2 regions of the Viridibacillus sp. NPDC096237 genome follow, and region 1 is predicted to be linked to the other one. Evidence: riboswitches for the same ligand, from Rfam matches in the RefSeq annotation. Region 1 holds a riboswitch; the other holds the start of a gene.
The links. A riboswitch is a leader RNA that binds a small molecule or an ion and turns the genes downstream of it on or off. The one in region 1 is predicted to bind S-adenosylmethionine.

Region 1 (4,319 bases):
AAAGAATGACTTCTTAGGCGGTAAAATGCTTTCTGTAGAACGTGAGGGCTTTATTTTGGAGACGGGGGCAGATTCGATTGTTGCTCGCCATGCAAGTGTTATGCCTTTAGTAGAAGACTTAGGGTTACAAGATGACCTCGTATATAATGGTACAGGTATTTCTTATATTTACACAAATAATACATTGCACGCGATTCCAGCGGACAGCGTTTTTGGCATTCCTACAAGTGTAGAGTCTCTTGAAAGTAGTACGTTAGTTTCAGCGGAAGGAAAACAAGAGGCGTTAAAAGATTTAGAGTTGCCGAACGAGCATTTTACAAAGGACAGTTCAATTGGTTCTTTCCTTGAGTATTTTTTAGGAAAAGAGCTTGTTGAAAAGCAAATTGCTCCAGTGTTATCAGGGGTCTATTCAGGGAAATTAGATACATTGACAATGGCATCGACTTTACCTTATCTACTCGATTATAAAGATCAGTATGGAAGTATTATTAAGGGGTTTGGCGCACATAAAGAGAAATTTCAAAAAGCGGCAAATAAAAAATTCATCTCTTTTAAAAATGGTTTATCTTCATTATTTAATCGTTTTGAGGAAAAGTTAACAGACGTTACAATACTAAAAGGCATTTCAACAAATGATATCGAAAAAAATGGCGATAAATATAGAATAACATTTAATAATCATGCAGCAATTGAAGCTGATTTTATCGTGTTAACAACACCCCATGATGTAACTCAAAAGCTATTAAAGGATCCAAATTTGGACGAGGACTTCAACGAATTTAGCAATGCATCACTAATTACGATTTATTTAGGTTTTAATATTCCTGATAGCCAATTACCTGCAGACGGTACAGGATTTATCGTGTCTGAAAATAGTGATGTAAAATGTAATGCTTGTACATGGACAAGTCGTAAATGGAGCCATACTTCAAAAGACGGTAAATTACTTGTACGATTATTTTATAAAAATTCAAACCCAGCTTTTGAAGAGATGAAGCATTTAAGTAAAGCAGAATTAACTAAAATCGCATTAGAGGATATTGCAAAAAGCTTAAAAATAGAAGCAGAGCCCACTGTTGTAGATGTGACAAAGTGGAATGATTTAATGCCAGTTTACCATCTTGGACATGCAAAAACAGTAGAAGCTTTATCAACTAAAATGGCTTCTTCATATGAAAATATAGTACTTGCAGGTTGCTCTTATTACGGTGTAGGTATTGGCTCTTGTATTAAAAATGGAAAAGAAACCGCAGAATCGATACTAAATAAAATACAGTAAAGAATGATCATTAGATTGGAAAGAGCTATTAGAAATAACAATTTCTTTAGCTCTTTCTTTTTGCACAAATTTTTAGTTTAAACAAATTGGAAAACTACTTGAAAGTGCTAAATGAATTGTTACTATAAAATGAATGAGTAAAAAAAGGGAAGTTTGATTATAGGTATTCTATTTTTGGTAATCGGGTTGGTTAGTATTTATTTTCTATAGACCAATCATGGGTTATTTCATCTCGCAAAAGCAACGATCGAACAACAAGACATAGAGATGGCTATAATAAACCTAGATACGTATTTATTTTGAGTAAGTAGCTGATTTAAATGTCAAAGATGTTGTCAAGGTACAATTCAATCAAAGGAAACTTAATGCAATTGGAGCTAGTAGTATACATCATGTGAATATGCGATTGCCCCATTTTATATGTGTCGAATACAAACGTAGCAGTTGGTGCAGGCACGATGAGCCAAATCAAAAGATGGGGAAAGCTAACTATGCGCTAGCTGGACATAATATGAATAATGGGAAGGCACTCTTTAGTCCTCTTACAAATGCAGAAGAAGGTATGGAAGTTTATTTGACTGACTTTTAAAAAATCTATGAATATAAAATTGAAAAAATACATATTGTACAACCGGAGCAAATTGATGTGATTGATGAAAATGAAAAAATGATAACTCTTGTTACATGTAATTATGATGGCTCTAAACGCATGATCATTCAAGGTAAACTGGTTGAAACAAAGGGTTATGATAAAGCAGAAGGTAATGAAGTTTTTTCAAATAAACAGCAACGATAGAAAGGTCAATCTTTTAATACGAAGTCTTCAAAAGTCCTCTTTTTTTGTTTTGTAGTAAAAATATACATATAATACTGAGTTTTGCTGCAATTGCGAAAATCCACTTGACGATATTCATCTCAGGGGTTATGATTCTTTTAATTATTCTAACAATTAAATAAATATTTCTTATCAAGAGAAGCTGAGGGACTGGCCCTTTGAAGCTTCAGCAACCAGCCATTTGGTCAGGTGCTAACTCCAGCGGATTTACTGATTGTCCGAAAAGATAAGAAGGAGCGAACTTCGTAATCGTCAAGCCTTCTTATTCATAAGAAGGCTTTTTTATATAGAAAGGAAGGGATTTTAATGGGATTACTTGAAAAACTACAAACACAAGTGTTAACGGCTGACGGTGCGATGGGCACTCTATTATATTCTTACGGAATCGATTATTGTTATGAGGAATTGAATATCACTAAACCTGAAGTGATTGAAAATATTCACCAACAATATATTAAAGCTGGTGCTGACATTATTCAGACTAATACATATACAGCGAATGCCATTAAATTAGAACGTTATGGTTTAGAGAGTTCAGTAAGAGAGTTTAATGAATCGGCAATCGCAATTGCAAAACGTGCTGCGGCACCAGGAGGACAATTCGTCTTAGGGACAATTGGCGGTATTCGCGGTATTCGTAAAAGTGAAGCGACACTAGATGAGATTATAGTTGCACTTGATGAGCAGGCTGGGCATCTACTGTCGGGTAATCCAGACGGTTTATTACTTGAGACGTACTATGATTTTGAAGAGCTTTCATCCGTAGTGAAGCATTTGCGCAAAGTAACAGATATACCAATCATCTCGCAAGTATCCATGCACGAGCCAGGAATTTTACAAAACGGCTTACTACTAAATGATGCACTACACCAATTAGAAGCTTTGGGTGCAGATATTATTGGAGTAAACTGCCGTTTAGGCCCCCACCATACAATCCAAGCGTTTGAAGATGTTGAATTACCATCAAAGGCATTCTTATCTGCGTATCCAAATGCAAGTCTACTAGATGTAGAAGATGGCAAAATTGTTTATGAATCAGAGGCTGATTATTTTGGTCGTGCAGGTGTTTTACTACGTGACCAAGGTGTTCGCTTAATCGGTGGGTGCTGTGGTACAACACCGAAGCATATTGAAGCGGTTAAAAAACGTATTGCGGACCTACCACCAATTGAAAATAAAATTGTAAAAAAGAAAAAAGTGGTTGAGATTAAAGAGGCGATACCAGATCATCATGAGCCACTCCATGAAAAGGCGAAAAAGGAACGTACAATTATCGTAGAGCTTGATACACCTCGCCATCTTGATACTGCCGCCTTTATAGAAGGTGCGCAAATACTTAATGCAACAGGAGTTGATGCTGTCACTATGGCTGATAATTCGTTAGCATCTCCTCGTATTAGCAACATGGCAATGGGCTCTATTTTGAAAATGCAAAATAATATTCGTTCCCTCGCCCATATTACTTGTCGTGATCGCAATCTAATTGGCTTACAATCACATTTAATGGGCCTAGATGCATTGGGCATTAATGAGATTCTTGCAGTTACTGGAGACCCTACAAAAGTAGGTGATTTCCCAGGTGCAACTAGTGTTTATGATGTTTCAAGCTTAGAGTTACTTCAGTTAATTAAACAATTGAATGAAGGGATATCATTTTCTGGTAAACCTCTTCGCAAAAAGGCTAATTTTTCTATTGCAGCTGCATTTAATCCTAACGTTCGAGTACTTGACAGAGCTGTAAAACGATTAGAAAAGAAAATTGAGTGCGGAGCAGATTATTTCATCACACAACCTGTATATACAAAAGAAAAAATAATAGAAATCTATGAAGCTACGAAACATTTAGAAACCCCTATCTTCTTAGGGATTATGCCATTAACCGGTATCCGAAATTCGGAGTTTTTACATCATGAAGTACCAGGTATTAAGCTCTCTGAGGAAGTACTTGAGAGAATGCGTGCAACAGGTGACGATAAAAACCTTGCAACTGCAGAAGGTATTGCGATTGCTAAGGAATTAATCGATACAGCTGCAGAGTTATTCAACGGCATTTATATTATTACACCATTCACTCGTTACGACATGTCGGTGGAATTGATTCACTATATTCAAGAGCTAGACAAACGGAAAGTAGGAGATCACAACTATGCTAAAACAACCAATTAAAGAACGACTCCAACAACATATTCTTATTTTAGACGGTGC
Region 2 (4,319 bases), on a different contig from region 1:
ATTTTTAAAATTAAAGTTATTTTAATGCAACGCTAGTGAATTATTATAGAAATAAAAAAAGCCATGAGCGACGCTCATGGCTTTTAGTTAAGAGATTTGTTCTTTTAAGAAAGTAACTAAATCCAAATGATTGGCTGGTGTAACACCGTGTCCGTCTGGATAACTCTTAAAAGTGACAGCTGCACCTAGTGACTCAAAGAATTCCTTACTTTCAACGCCCCACTGATGTGGTAGAACATAGTCATATTCCCCGTGTGAGATAAAAATCGGCAGATGTTCTACTGATTGTTTATGATATTCGTTTTTCACGAAATCAGGAACATAACCGCTTAAAGCGACAACAGCTGTTAATTTGTTACCTAAAACAAATGCTAATGATTGTGCTAAAATTGCTCCTTGGCTAAAGCCCATTAATACAATTTTTTCTAAATCAATATTATAAATAAACGATGCTTCTTCTATAAATTCTCGAATAAAATGAGCGACTTTATCAAATACTGGACGTTCTGGTGCTCCTATGTCCTGAATCGTAAAGAAGGCATAACCAGGTTTATGTGTAATAGGACCACGTAAACTAAAGATATGACAATTATCTTCGAAATCTGCTACTAAGCCAGGTAAGTCTTGCTCATTACTTCCCATTCCATGTAATAAAAAAATGGCTGGGTATTTTTTAGTTGAATCCATATTTTTTGGTTCTGTATGAATAAATGTAAAAGGTGAGTTCATTTATTGTCTTCCTTTCGAGATAAATTACATTTATCATAGCATAAAGTATGCTTTGAAAGTGCATACCTTAAGATTTTAAAAGAAAATGGTCTTTACATACAAAAGAAGATGGGGTTATCTAATAAATCCGATTTCGACTCATTGTCGCTCCATTTTAAAAACCAAGAATGTTGATTTAACAGCATTCTTGGTTTTTTATTTACTTCATTTTGGATGATTTAGCCCTTTTGAGACAGCCCCATCTATTTTATTATTCCCACTCAAATGGTGTTTCCTGATAAACATAATAGTTCAGCCAGTTAGAGAACAATAAATGCGTATGGGAACGCCAAGTATTTATTGGCAGCTTTGTAGGGTCATCATTAGGGAAATAGTTTTTTGGAACCTCTATATCCAAACCTTTTGCAACGTCACGTGAATATTCATCTGCCAATGTATGAGCATCGTATTCTAAATGCCCAGTAATCATGATGTGTTTTTCATCTTCTGACATCACAATAAATACTCCAGCATCATCAGAAGCTGACAGTAGTTTTAGCTTTGGATGGGATTCAACTTTTTCGATAGATATAGAAGTATTTCGTGAATGTGGTGCAGTAAAAATATCATTAAAGCCACGAACAAGCTTCACAGTTGGATCTGTGATTGTATGATCATAAATACCTGAGCATTTCTTAGCAAGAGGGAATTTACCAATATCATAGTGATGATAAAGTGCAGCTTGGGCACCCCAACAAATATGTAATACAGATGTAACATTTGTTTTTGTCCAATCCATAATACTAACGATTTCTTCCCAAAAATCAACATCTTGAAATTCCATTAGTTCAATTGGTGCACCCGTTATAATCATGCCGTCAAAGCGACGGTGTTTAACATGTTCAAAAGTCGTATAAAATGATTCTAAATGCGTTTCACTAACATTTTTTGAAACATACGTCGCTGTATTTAAAAATGTTACATTTACTTGTAGAGGTGTATTACCTAATAGACGTAACAATTGAAGCTCTGTCTTCTCTTTTTCTGGCATTAAATTCAAAATCAATATATTTAAAGGACGAATATTTTGGCTTTTTGAACGCTCCTCTTCCATTATGAAGATTTTTTCCTCTTTTAGTAATTCCGTTGCCGGAAGGTTTTTCGGAATATTAATTGGCATAGCGACTTCTCTTCCTTTCCCTCATGTCTGTTATGTATTCTCATATTAAAAGCCCTCATTCTATGGATAAGAATGAGGGCTAACTTAATACGCTCGTTTCTTATCTTCCAAGACAAATGTCTTGTAGGACTTAGCACCTTTCTGATTGAATCAGAGGTTGCTGAAGCTTCACAGGGCCTTATCCCTCGGCTTCTCTTGATAAGAATATTTATTTACCTTAATCCTACCATCAAATTGTCAGATAAGCAAATATTTCTGCCAATTTAATGATAGGAAATAAGCCCTTATAGATTTCCTATAGGGCTTAGCAGTAAATATTTTAAATCCTATTATTTAAGTATGTTTAATATAGCATAGACGATATTCTATTTTTATACAACAACTACAAGTCAGTTAAGTATACCAACTGACCTTCTCTTATATTCCCGACTTTATAACCATTTGGATTATTTCTTTGCCATCTCCATGCATCTCGACACATATCTTCTAACGTTTTTTCTGCAGCCCAATTCAGTTGTTGCTTTGCTTTTGTAGCATCAGCATAGCTAATTGCAACATCACCTTTACGCCGATCGCTTATTAGATATGGTATTGGTATACCTGATACATATTCGAATGTTTTTACAACTTGTAAAACGCTATACCCCTCACCAGTTCCTAGATTAAATACTCTCCAACCATACTTTTCTTTTAAACTTTCCAATGCCTTTACATGACCCTTTGCCAAGTCTACTACATGAATATAATCACGTATCCCCGTTCCATCAAGCGTCGAATAATCATTTCCGTAAATATCCAAAAAAGGTAATTTACCTGTTGCAACTTGGGTAATATATGGCATCAAATTATTTGGAATTGTGAAAGGATCTTCTCCTATCATGCCACTTTCATGTGCTCCAATTGGATTAAAATATCGTAATAAAACGATTGAAAAAGAATGATTAGATTGTGCAAATTCATATAAGAATTTTTCTACAGCTAACTTTGTTGTACCGTAGGGGTTTTCTGTTTTTAAAGTTGCGGTTTCAGGGATTGGACATTGTTCAGGAGTGCCATAAACAGTTGCTGATGAACTGAAAACTAGTTGATGTACTTTGTACTTATTCATCAGACTGACTAGTTGGATCGTGCATACTAAATTTTGCAGGTAGTATTTGATTGGGTCGTTGAGGGATTCTAAAACTGATTTGGAACCAGCTAAATGGATGACACTATCAATTGAATAATTTTGAAATACCTTTTCAAATTCTTCTTGGTTGCAAATATCTATGGGAAGAAATATTATTTTTTTCTTTGTAATGGCTTCTAAACGATTGATTACTTCCATATCGCTATTTGAAAAATTATCTACAATAATAATTTCATGACCAGTTTGTATTAACTCAATACAAATATGTGAGCCTATGTACCCTGCTCCACCAGTTACTAAAATGTTCAATAGTTCTCTCCATTTCTTATTTTCTTTGAATTACTATTAATTTTATTCCTTCTTGAACGAGACGTTACTTGGATAATCCCCTCCTTTATTGCAAACATTTTGACACTTGTCTCATTAAGGAACTGGAAATTGATTATGTTTTTGGAGTATGAATATGCCTTTAAATCATGTTCGAGAAACTGTATGATTTTCGTCTATATTTTTTTGAAGATCTAATGCAATATCCAGATATATTTACATTACTATTAAATTATCTATATTAAAGAATTAACATTTTCCGCTTATCTGACATTATTTTTATGAATTTTTTATACAAGCTTAGTGATGATTAAGTATTTGTAGATCAATTTTCTCTTTCTTTTCATTATGAGCTTGTAAATATTGACTTACCGTCTTGTCATACATAGAGTGAAACGAAAAATTCTCTTCAAAATAGCGATGAGCTAAATAACCTAGCCTTAACCGTAAGGAATGATTTTCTAGAAGTTGATTCAAACAGCCTTTAATTGATTCTAAATCATGATTTACCACATATCCGGTTTCATCATCAATGATGAGCTCTGGTACTCCCCCTACATTCGAAGCAATAATAGGTAACTGAGCCCTCATCGCCTCCAAAATAGATATAGGTAAGCCTTCAAAATCTGATAGTAGTACAAAAAGATCTGCCTGTTGTAATTGTTCTTCGATATCATCTCTAGATCCTAGAAATTTAACTCGATCGGCAATATGATGTTGTAGCGATAACGCTTTTGCAGCTTCCATCTGACTTCCATCACCTATGAATACTAGTTGCCATTCTTTCTCCGTCATTGTGGATAGTACCTCAATCAATAAATCTTGACGTTTAGGTTGCTCAAATCTTGCTACCATAATGATTTTTGGAACTCTATTTTGAGAAAGGTTTTGTCTACTATTACTACTATGGATACCATTATGAATCGTCGTCATATTGTTTTTTTTCACGACCTTTTTTTCTGTGGCAAGTGAATA

Region 2: it holds a riboswitch for S-adenosylmethionine, as region 1 does, so the genes downstream of both, metA (homoserine O-acetyltransferase MetA) here and ACQKMD_RS15260 (bifunctional homocysteine S-methyltransferase/methylenetetrahydrofolate reductase) in region 1, are expected to answer to the same signal.

Annotation. Positions count from the first base shown of each region.
Region 1 is NZ_JBNNTI010000029.1:32,552-36,870, reverse strand. Features, by position in the region: gene ACQKMD_RS15270 (protoporphyrinogen oxidase) at 1-1,279, shown strand, start outside; gene ACQKMD_RS15265 (sortase domain-containing protein) at 1,872-2,075, shown strand; SAM riboswitch class I at 2,241-2,347, shown strand; gene ACQKMD_RS15260 (bifunctional homocysteine S-methyltransferase/methylenetetrahydrofolate reductase) at 2,421-4,280, shown strand; gene metH (methionine synthase) at 4,261-4,319, shown strand, end outside.
Region 2 is NZ_JBNNTI010000050.1:20,634-24,952, reverse strand. Features, by position in the region: gene ACQKMD_RS19145 (alpha/beta hydrolase) at 88-729, opposite strand; gene metA (homoserine O-acetyltransferase MetA) at 980-1,888, opposite strand; SAM riboswitch class I at 1,986-2,093, opposite strand; gene galE (UDP-glucose 4-epimerase GalE) at 2,271-3,326, opposite strand; gene ACQKMD_RS19130 (glycosyltransferase family 4 protein) at 3,645-4,319, opposite strand, start outside.